DNA from 2 places in the Gottfriedia sp. OAE603 genome. Region 1 is predicted to be linked to the other one. Evidence: predicted binding sites of a transcription regulator. Region 1 holds the regulator's gene; the other holds the start of a gene.
The links. Region 1 encodes LexA, which represses DNA repair genes until DNA is damaged. Its sites were predicted from a motif close to CGAACATATGTTCG; they were not measured.
Positions count from the first base shown of each region.

Region 2: ABID96_RS12750 (Y-family DNA polymerase) is a predicted target of LexA. The motif match lies at 1,573-1,586, and genes of this name have one in related genera.

Region 1 covers NZ_JBEUNN010000001.1:1,700,789-1,705,121, forward strand. The annotation lists gene ABID96_RS08415 (GNAT family N-acetyltransferase) at 1-154, shown strand, start outside; gene ABID96_RS08420 (GNAT family N-acetyltransferase) at 194-781, opposite strand; gene ABID96_RS08425 (hypothetical protein) at 929-1,369, shown strand; gene ABID96_RS08430 (GyrI-like domain-containing protein) at 1,452-2,078, opposite strand; gene lexA (transcriptional repressor LexA) at 2,173-2,820, opposite strand; gene ABID96_RS08440 (YneB family resolvase-like protein) at 2,961-3,617, shown strand; gene ABID96_RS08445 (DUF896 domain-containing protein) at 3,688-3,927, shown strand; gene tkt (transketolase) at 4,067-4,333, shown strand, end outside.
Region 2 covers NZ_JBEUNN010000001.1:2,512,941-2,517,273, forward strand. The annotation lists gene ABID96_RS12750 (Y-family DNA polymerase) at 238-1,500, opposite strand; gene ABID96_RS12755 (YqzH family protein) at 1,667-1,861, shown strand; gene ABID96_RS12760 (DUF2653 family protein) at 1,919-2,215, opposite strand; gene ABID96_RS12765 (hypothetical protein) at 2,232-2,669, opposite strand; gene ABID96_RS12770 (metal-dependent hydrolase) at 2,746-3,348, opposite strand; gene tatC (twin-arginine translocase subunit TatC) at 3,567-4,301, shown strand.

The DNA of each region.
Region 1 (4,333 bases):
AGAAAACTGTCAAACTAGTAAAATATTTTCATCTACAAATCAATCGAATCAGCCAATGAAAGAAGTATTTAAAACGCTAGGTTATGTAGAAAGTGGGGTTATTAACAATTTAGATGAAGATGATCCAGAAATTATCTTCGTAAAATTTATTTAATGAATCAGTTAAAATAGGAAAATAAGTAGGTTTGTAAGACTACTTATTTTCTTTTAAATCTCCAATAGTGAATTCAAAATAAGGTTCATCTTGATTTGAGTCTTCAAAATATTTTGTTCCTTTATCAATAAAACCTACATTTTTAAGGATCTTTAAGGAGCCAACATTTTTAACGTCACAAGAAGCGGTAATCAGTTTGACGCTACCGTGATGTATAGCAAGGTCTAGACATGCTTTAACAGCTTCGGTTGCATATCCTTGACCCCATGAGTTTTTATTAAAATGGTAAATTAATTCTACAGTGTCCATATTCCCAGAAATATTAAATCCTGCTGCACCAATAATACAACCTGAATTTTTTTCTTCCACTGCATAAACCGATAAACCTGTCTTTTCGTGGCACTTGCGATATCCGAGTATGATTTGGGATAATAATTCCTCAGTCGTAGCACCACTGCAAAGGGCCATAACATCTTCATCACCCCAAAAGGATTTCGTTGATTCAAGATGTTCATCTTCAAATATTCGTAGCATTAATCGTTTCGTTTCATAAAGAACAGTCATCACTAAGATCCCTTCACTTATTATTGAAATGAATGTATTCCTTTTAATAATTCTTCTAAACATGTCAAAACTCCTATTATTTGAAACAATAAGATGAATAAATAAATGAAAGTTTTAGAAAACTTTTATTGCTTTTATTCTATTAATCTATGTGAAATGAATAGAATGTATAAAAACTCCAATCATATTTGGGGAGGAGAGGGCTAGGTTATGGATTTTAAAAAGGAATTCATTTTAAAAACAAAAGAAATTTATAAAGAGACAGTATCAGAGAATCATGCTTATCATAAACTTTGTAATAAATTCGAATCATATTTTACTGATTTGAAAGAGTCCTTAAAGAAAGAAATAGAAGCAGCTAATGGTGAGTTAGATATAATGATTGATGAACTTGCGTATACAAAAGTAGTATTTTTCAATAGAGAGTTGGAAATTAAAATTGATGAACCATTAATTGAAGTACTTGTTAAGTATTATGATGAAATTACGAATGAGAATATAGAAAAAACGATTGATATAATTGAATATAAAGATGGTGCATATAATAGTCAGGTGTTTCAATCTCCAATTACAAGAAATATCATTGATAATTATTTAGCTGTAGCTTTCCGTGAAGATTTAGAAAAAAATGCATCAAAAAAGGAGTATTAGGGGAGTTAAAAGTTAAATTTAAAAAATTGACAATTAAAACAAAGAGCCTGGATTACCAAGCTCTTATTTTTTTTGATTAAGTTTAAAGATTCTTTACGTTAAACCTTAAAACTGTTTTTAGTTTTTCTGAAGGTGTTTTTCGAGCGTCTGAAATATAGATTTCTTTATGTGTTTTTTCAAGTCTTTCTAAGTTGTTTTGAGAACAAAATTGTTCCATTAAAGCAAAAGTAGCCGGTTCAAGATCATAACTTCCATTATGCATAGCTTGGACACATAGACCTTCTGTTATTGTTTCAAAACCTACTTTATCTATCTCAAGTTGGGACTTTTTTTCTTTAACACTATTAACGGCAATCTCAAAAACTTCTTGTGTTACAAAATCAGGTTGTCTGATCATTAATTTGTAGACGAGATGGTCTTTATTTAAATAATCCAATTTTCTTCCTTTTTCATCTAAATCCCAGAATCCTTCCAATGGAAATACAGTATATTCATAATAACCATCAGGCATAATTCCTTTTTTTGGCATCATTCTTACGGCATAAGACAATGAATATAAAGCTTCAATACACTTTGTGAACTGTTCAGAATTGGGATTACCTGTTCCATTAATTGTGAAATATTTCATTGCTGGTAGATCAATAACCTCAGGATAATTTTTAGGTAGATAAATTTCTTTTAAATGTTTTCTCCATTCAAACTTACTCATAATTAACCCCTTAGTATGATAAATTCGTATCTATGTGAGATATGTAAAGATAATAAAGAGGCAATCACAGATTATGTCATTGCCTCCAAATTAATTAATGATATGTACGGTATACGCCAATAACTTTACCTAAAATAGATACTTGTTTTAGTAAGATAGGTAGTAGAGCGTCGTTTTCTGGTTGTAGTCTGAAATGATCACTTTCTTTATAGAAGCGTTTAACAGTTGCCTCGCTATCTTCTGTCATAGCTACAACAATTTCTCCATTTTCAGCAGTAAACTGTTTTTTAACAATTACTAGATCACCATTTAAAATTCCTGCATTCATCATACTGTCACCTTCAACTCGAAGCATAAAGACTTGTTCATTTGCAGGTGCAACACTAGTTGGTAAAGGAAAATACTCTTCAACATTCTCAACTGCAGTAATAGGGATACCGGCAGTAACTTTCCCAATTACAGGAATATTCATTATGTCGCTATATATTTCACTGTAAACAGCTTGAGCTTCATTTACAACAGGGCTACTATCTCCAAGAATTTCAATAGCACGTGGCTTAGTTGGGTCTCGGCGAATAAATCCCTTTTGTTCTAATCTTTCTAAATGTCCATGAACAGTAGAACTAGAAGCTAGTCCAACAGCTTCAGCAATTTCTCGAACTGAAGGCGGATAACCTTTAACTTTTACTTCATCTTTAATATACGCTAGAATTTCAGCTTGTCTTTTAGATAACTTATTCACGTAAATTTCCCCCTAACCTGTAAAGTAGATAATACGTTCCTCTTTATTTTTTTAATTATATCATGATAGGATAATATATACAAACGTTAGTTCGTTTTTTTCGGAAAGTAGTTTTCATGTTCGTATGGGGGTATCAACTAATGAATGCAATTATCTATGCAAGAGTAAGTACAGCTAAGGATTCACAAGAAACATCACTGCAAAGACAAATAGTTGAGCTGTCTGAACTAAGTGAGCGGATGGGAATGTGTATTCTTAAAACAATAAGCGAACAAGCAAGCGGTTATGTTGTTGAAAGAGATGGTTTAATAGAATTATTTGAATCCATTAAAGAAAATAAAGTAGAAGCTTTATTAATTCAAGATGAAACTCGTCTTGGCCGTGGACATGCTAGAATAGCCATTTTGCACTTCTTAAAAAAAGAGGGGATCAAGCTTTTTACATCATCTCAAAATGGTGAATTTCAATTAAGTGAAAGTGATGAAATGGTGCTTGAGATTTTAAGTATTGTAGAAGAATATCAAAGAAAAATACATAATATGAAAATAAAACGAGGTATGAGAAAAGCTGTTGAAAATGGTTATAAACCCGAAAGAAACCTAGAGGGTAGCATAAATGGTGGGGGACGAGAGAAGAAAGAATTGCCAATTACTGAAATCGTTCGTTTGCGTCAAAATAATCTAACATTTGAGGAAATTGCAGCTACTTTAAGAGGATTTGGCTATGATGTTTCTAAAGCAACGGTTAATAGAAGATATAATGAGTACATTGGTGAAATTTCAAAGATTGAAAGCTAAGCAATTTTAATGTAAGATATGATAATTGAATTGAAATAATTGAATCATTCAAGTGAGAGGAGAAGGTAAGATGGTTTCACCTAAAACTTTAAATAGGATCAATGAATTATCAAAAAAGTCTAAAGCTGAAGGATTAACTCCGGATGAAAAAATAGAGCAAGAAAAATTAAGAAAAGAATATTTAGCTGATTTTCGTTCTCGTATGGTAGATGAATTAACTTCTATTAAAATAGTAGACGAGAAAGGTAACGATATTACACCTGCAAAGTTAAAAATTGCAAAAGCAATTCGAAAAAGAAATTTACACTAAGCGGAAATATTTATTTCTGCTTTTTTTCTATTTTATGACAAGAATTTCTAAAAATTGTTAAAACTAAGTGATAGTTATTGTAATAAATCATACGAAACTATATGATAATATTTATGAATAAGCTAAAGGAGCGAAATTTATGTCTAATAATATTGAACAATTAGCAATTAATACGATTCGTACTTTATCAATTGATGCGATCGAAAAATCAAACTCAGGTCACCCTGGAATGCCTATGGGTGCAGCACCAATGGCATATGCATTATTTGCAAAGTTTATGAATCACAATCCAAAAAATGCAAAATGGTTTAACAGAGACCGATTTGTGTTATCAGCAGGTCATGGTTCAATGTTACTTTATAGCATGCTTCATTTATCAGGATATGAAGTTTCTATAGAAGATATT
Region 2 (4,333 bases), 810 kb from region 1:
TGGTATTCATCACGCCTTCTATATCTCGATGTCGTTCTAGCTAGTTAGCAGTCCAAGTAACGAACATTGGGATTTATGCTTGTCGGGCAAGGCTATTTGCCTCCACTTTTCTTTCTGTCTAGTTCCGCCTCCTAGCTCCTCGAGGTCGTAAGCCAAATCCCATTGAAAGTAAAAAGCACTTTCATTGGGATTCGTCTTACGCTTGTCGGAGCTGAGCAGTCGCCTCCACTTTTCTTGTTACCCTTTATGTCCTCCTACTAGCTTACTTCTAGCAAGTGCGGTGCCGCCTTCTGCGTAGGAAACTGCCCATAGAAGTGCATTGGAGCCGTATTTTTTTCTTACTGCATCCATCACGTAGCCTAGATTTCGTTTTTGGGGCTTTTTCTGATCAAATAAATTTAGTTGCATCAATTCATCACTGACAATATTAGACAGAGTAATAAGTACTTGTCGCACAGTTTTTCCTTCGTAATATTGATCGAAAAGTCTCATACAAACTTCATACAAGTCCGATGTGATATTTGTTGGTTCATCCATCGTAAATGCATGAGAGAAGCCTCCTCCAAACTCCTCGCGACTATATCCGATTCCTAGTGTAATTGTTCTGCCTGCCTTTTTAGCATTGCGCGTACGTCGCGCTACTTCTTCACACATTTCACGAATAACAAATTTAATTTCTTCTACTTTTGTATAGTCTCTCATCAATATTTGGCTTTTTCCAAAACTAATCTGACCATTCATAATTGGCGCACCAAGCTCAGAGAGATCCACTCCCCATGCATGATGATATAGTTGGTTTCCCATCACACCAAACTTTTTTTCAAGCAGGTGAAGTGGGTATTTCGCTAGCTGTCCTACTGTAAAAATGCCCATTGAATTAAGGGTGCGTTCAATTTTTCGACCAATCCCCCACATCTCACTAAGCGGACTAACCTCCCATAGTTTTTTTTCTACATCTTCATATGTCCACTCTGCAATGCCTTTCTTTTTCCCTTCTAAGTCAAGACAGAGCTTTGACATTAACATATTAGGGCCAATCCCAATTGAACATGGTAATTTAAAACGAGCTAAAATGTCAGCTTGAATTTTTTCAGCAATTTCCCATGCGTCGCCCCATAATTTCTTCACGCCATCAACCTTTAAAAAACATTCGTCAACACTATATACATGTAAATCCTCTAATGGCACATATTCATTTAATAACTTCACAATGTTTGTTGATATTTCCAAATACTTTGCCATTGATGGATTAACAATTTTAATCCGCGGATCTTTTGGAATTTCAAACACTCGTGAACCTGTTTTAATACCAAACTCTTTTTTTAATTGCGGTGAAGCTGCTAATACAATACTTCCTTCTCTTTCAACATCTCCAACAACTGCTAAGTAACATGTTAATGGATCTAATTCGAGCATGACCGCAGAACAACTTGCATAAAAGCTTTTCATATCGATGCATAATATACGATGATGTGGTAACTCTTCATAACAAACGCTCATACATATCACTCCCAATTCTTCCAAAAAATAGCAGAACTCATGTTCTTATTTTTATTATAAACATATATTAAACGAATATACGTTCTATTTCAATTAATTTTTTCTCTATGAAGTAATGAAAAATTTGGATATACTTAAACTAACTCGGGGGGAAGGAACGATGTAAGTGGATGGACAGTTTGTAAAGCTAATGATAAAGCGAGCATTAACACAATATGGGGGAGAACATGAAGAGTGGATTACAAATGATATGCTAGATGAACTGTACAAACAAATTTTAGCCGAGCAAGAAAAAAGCGAACGTTCGTTACATGAATTAGTACAAGATATTGTTTACGAATACGTAACAAATTATGCCTAACATCTAGCTTAAAAATAGAAAAACCCGAGATAGAACAATTCGTTCCTCTCGGGTTTATTAGTATGTAAATGATACTTCGCTTGTGATTCCTTCATCTTCATGAAAATGAATGATAATTTCCATTGAGTGAGAAGAAAATCGATGTACTTCATCAAGAAAAAAACCGATGGCATCTGACATTTGTTGTTCACCGTAATTGAAGCTCCGGTTATACATTTTCACTAGACAACTTACACCTTCGCCTTCATTGAACAAAAATTCAATTTGCACTTCTTCAGGGTGAATTCGTTCTAAATCAGCAACAAATACACAAATTGCATTTGCCACGTCTTGTTCATTTAGATAGATTTTCATCAGTCACCTCAGTTCATTAATAATGATCTCTGTTTCCTCTTCGAAAGATTTTTTTAACAAACCAAATAATGGCAACGATAATTAAAATATCAATTAAAAGACTAAAAAATGAAAATCCAAATTGTTGTCCACCATAATAACCACCAAATGGATGCATCATCGAACCAAATAGCGATCCAATTCCAAAAGCACCAGCATATCCTAAAAAGTTCCTACCCGTACTTCTAGGGGTACGGTAATTAGATCTAGGAGCAGTTGGACGATAGCTTCTATTTGAGCGATAAGATCTTCTTGCTGCATATTGCATCGATGATTGCTTACTAGAGAAACTCGTTTTTGTAGAAACCTTCACAGTTTGCTGATTGTGAAAATGAGTGTTTGCATTAACTGGAACTGAAAAAGTTAAAATCAGAACCATAGTAAACGCAATATACCAAAGATTTGTTTTCTTCAAATTATGCCCCTTCTTTCATTATCAACATCCTTTTTAGTATGGATATTTTCAATAAAAAAATGTAAGAAAGAAGAAACTAGAGCCACTTTATACTCTGTTTTGTAAACAGTTGGTCAGCTAGAAGATGAGAAAAATACCCGACTGTCCCTGCCAACCAAAGGCCATCAATTTGTAGGTCTTTTTGAATAAAAAAACAAATACCACTCCAAATCGCTAAAAAGTAAAGTGAATGGGTTGGACCACGGTGCTTTAACCTTGAAGAGATAGCAATAAAGAGCCCAAGTGCAATGATTGACCAATTTCCATAAAAAGCAAACCAACCTATAAATGATATTAATAAGCCAGTCAACATTAAAATCGTTTTTAAATTCCGTAGCCAACTAATACAAAACAAAAATAGAACTAATATTCCTACACCATATATCCATGATCCAGAATAAATCAACTTCCCCGTTTTCATGATGATAAATAAAGAAACTGCTAAAAATAAAAAGCTAAATAAAATCTTAAGCGGTGTAGAAACTTTCTTCGTTAATGAACCATTATGATGATCTAAATCTGGAGCCAAACTACTGATTGCACCAACAATAAGTGGAACGGTCATTGCATCATTGTTTGTTGCATACATTGTTACTCCTGTTGCGAATAATCCTACAATTACATGACTTTTTCCATCCAATATTACATACCTTCCTTGTCTTAACAAATATAAATGTTCATATAACTCATTATAGTCGGACAAGAATAGAATGCCTATTACTATATAAGAAAAAGTTGGAAATTACTTGATTCTTAAAAGTCCCTTATATTCATTGACGATTGAACTTTTTTCTGACAAAATGAAGGAAACTAAGATGTTATCATAAAATACTTTCACAGTTTGCGTTGGGGGAAAATATGCAAGAAAAAGAAATGAGTGTCATTGATCATTTAGATGAACTTCGAAGTCGAATAATAAAAGTAATTGTTTCATTCGTTTTATTTTTAGGAATTGGATTATATTTTACAAAAGATATTTTTCATTTTCTAGTAAGAGGCCTGAATGAAAAGCTATTGGCATTAGGTCCTAGTGATGTCCTTTGGATTTATTTTATGATTGGAGGCGTATTCGCTATAGCGTGTAGCATTCCAGTCATTGCATACCAATTATGGGCATTCGTCAAACCTGCATTACATATAAAAGAACAAAAAACAACAATGCTATACATACCTGCACTGTTTATTTTATTCATTTGTGGCATGGCCTTTGGATATTACTTTATCTTTCCAAATGTTTTAGCATTTTTAACAGAAATAGGTTCTGAACTCGTAACTGTTACTTTTACAGCAGAGCGATATTTTAGCTTTTTATTTAATTTAGTGATACCATTTGCATTTTTCTTCGATTTACCGGTTATTATTCTCTTTTTAACAAGTATCGGAATCATAACACCAGCATTTTTACGTAAATCACGAAGATTTGCATACTTTATTTTAATTATTATCGGGACAACAATCTCACCCCCTGATTTTGTATCAGACATGATGACAAGCATCCCTTTACTAATTATTTATGAATGTAGTATCATCGTCTCTACTTTTGCATATAGAAGACGTATGAAACGTGAGCAATTAGTACAAGATGAGCAATAAAAAAATGGACAGCATTGTAAGATGCTTGTCCA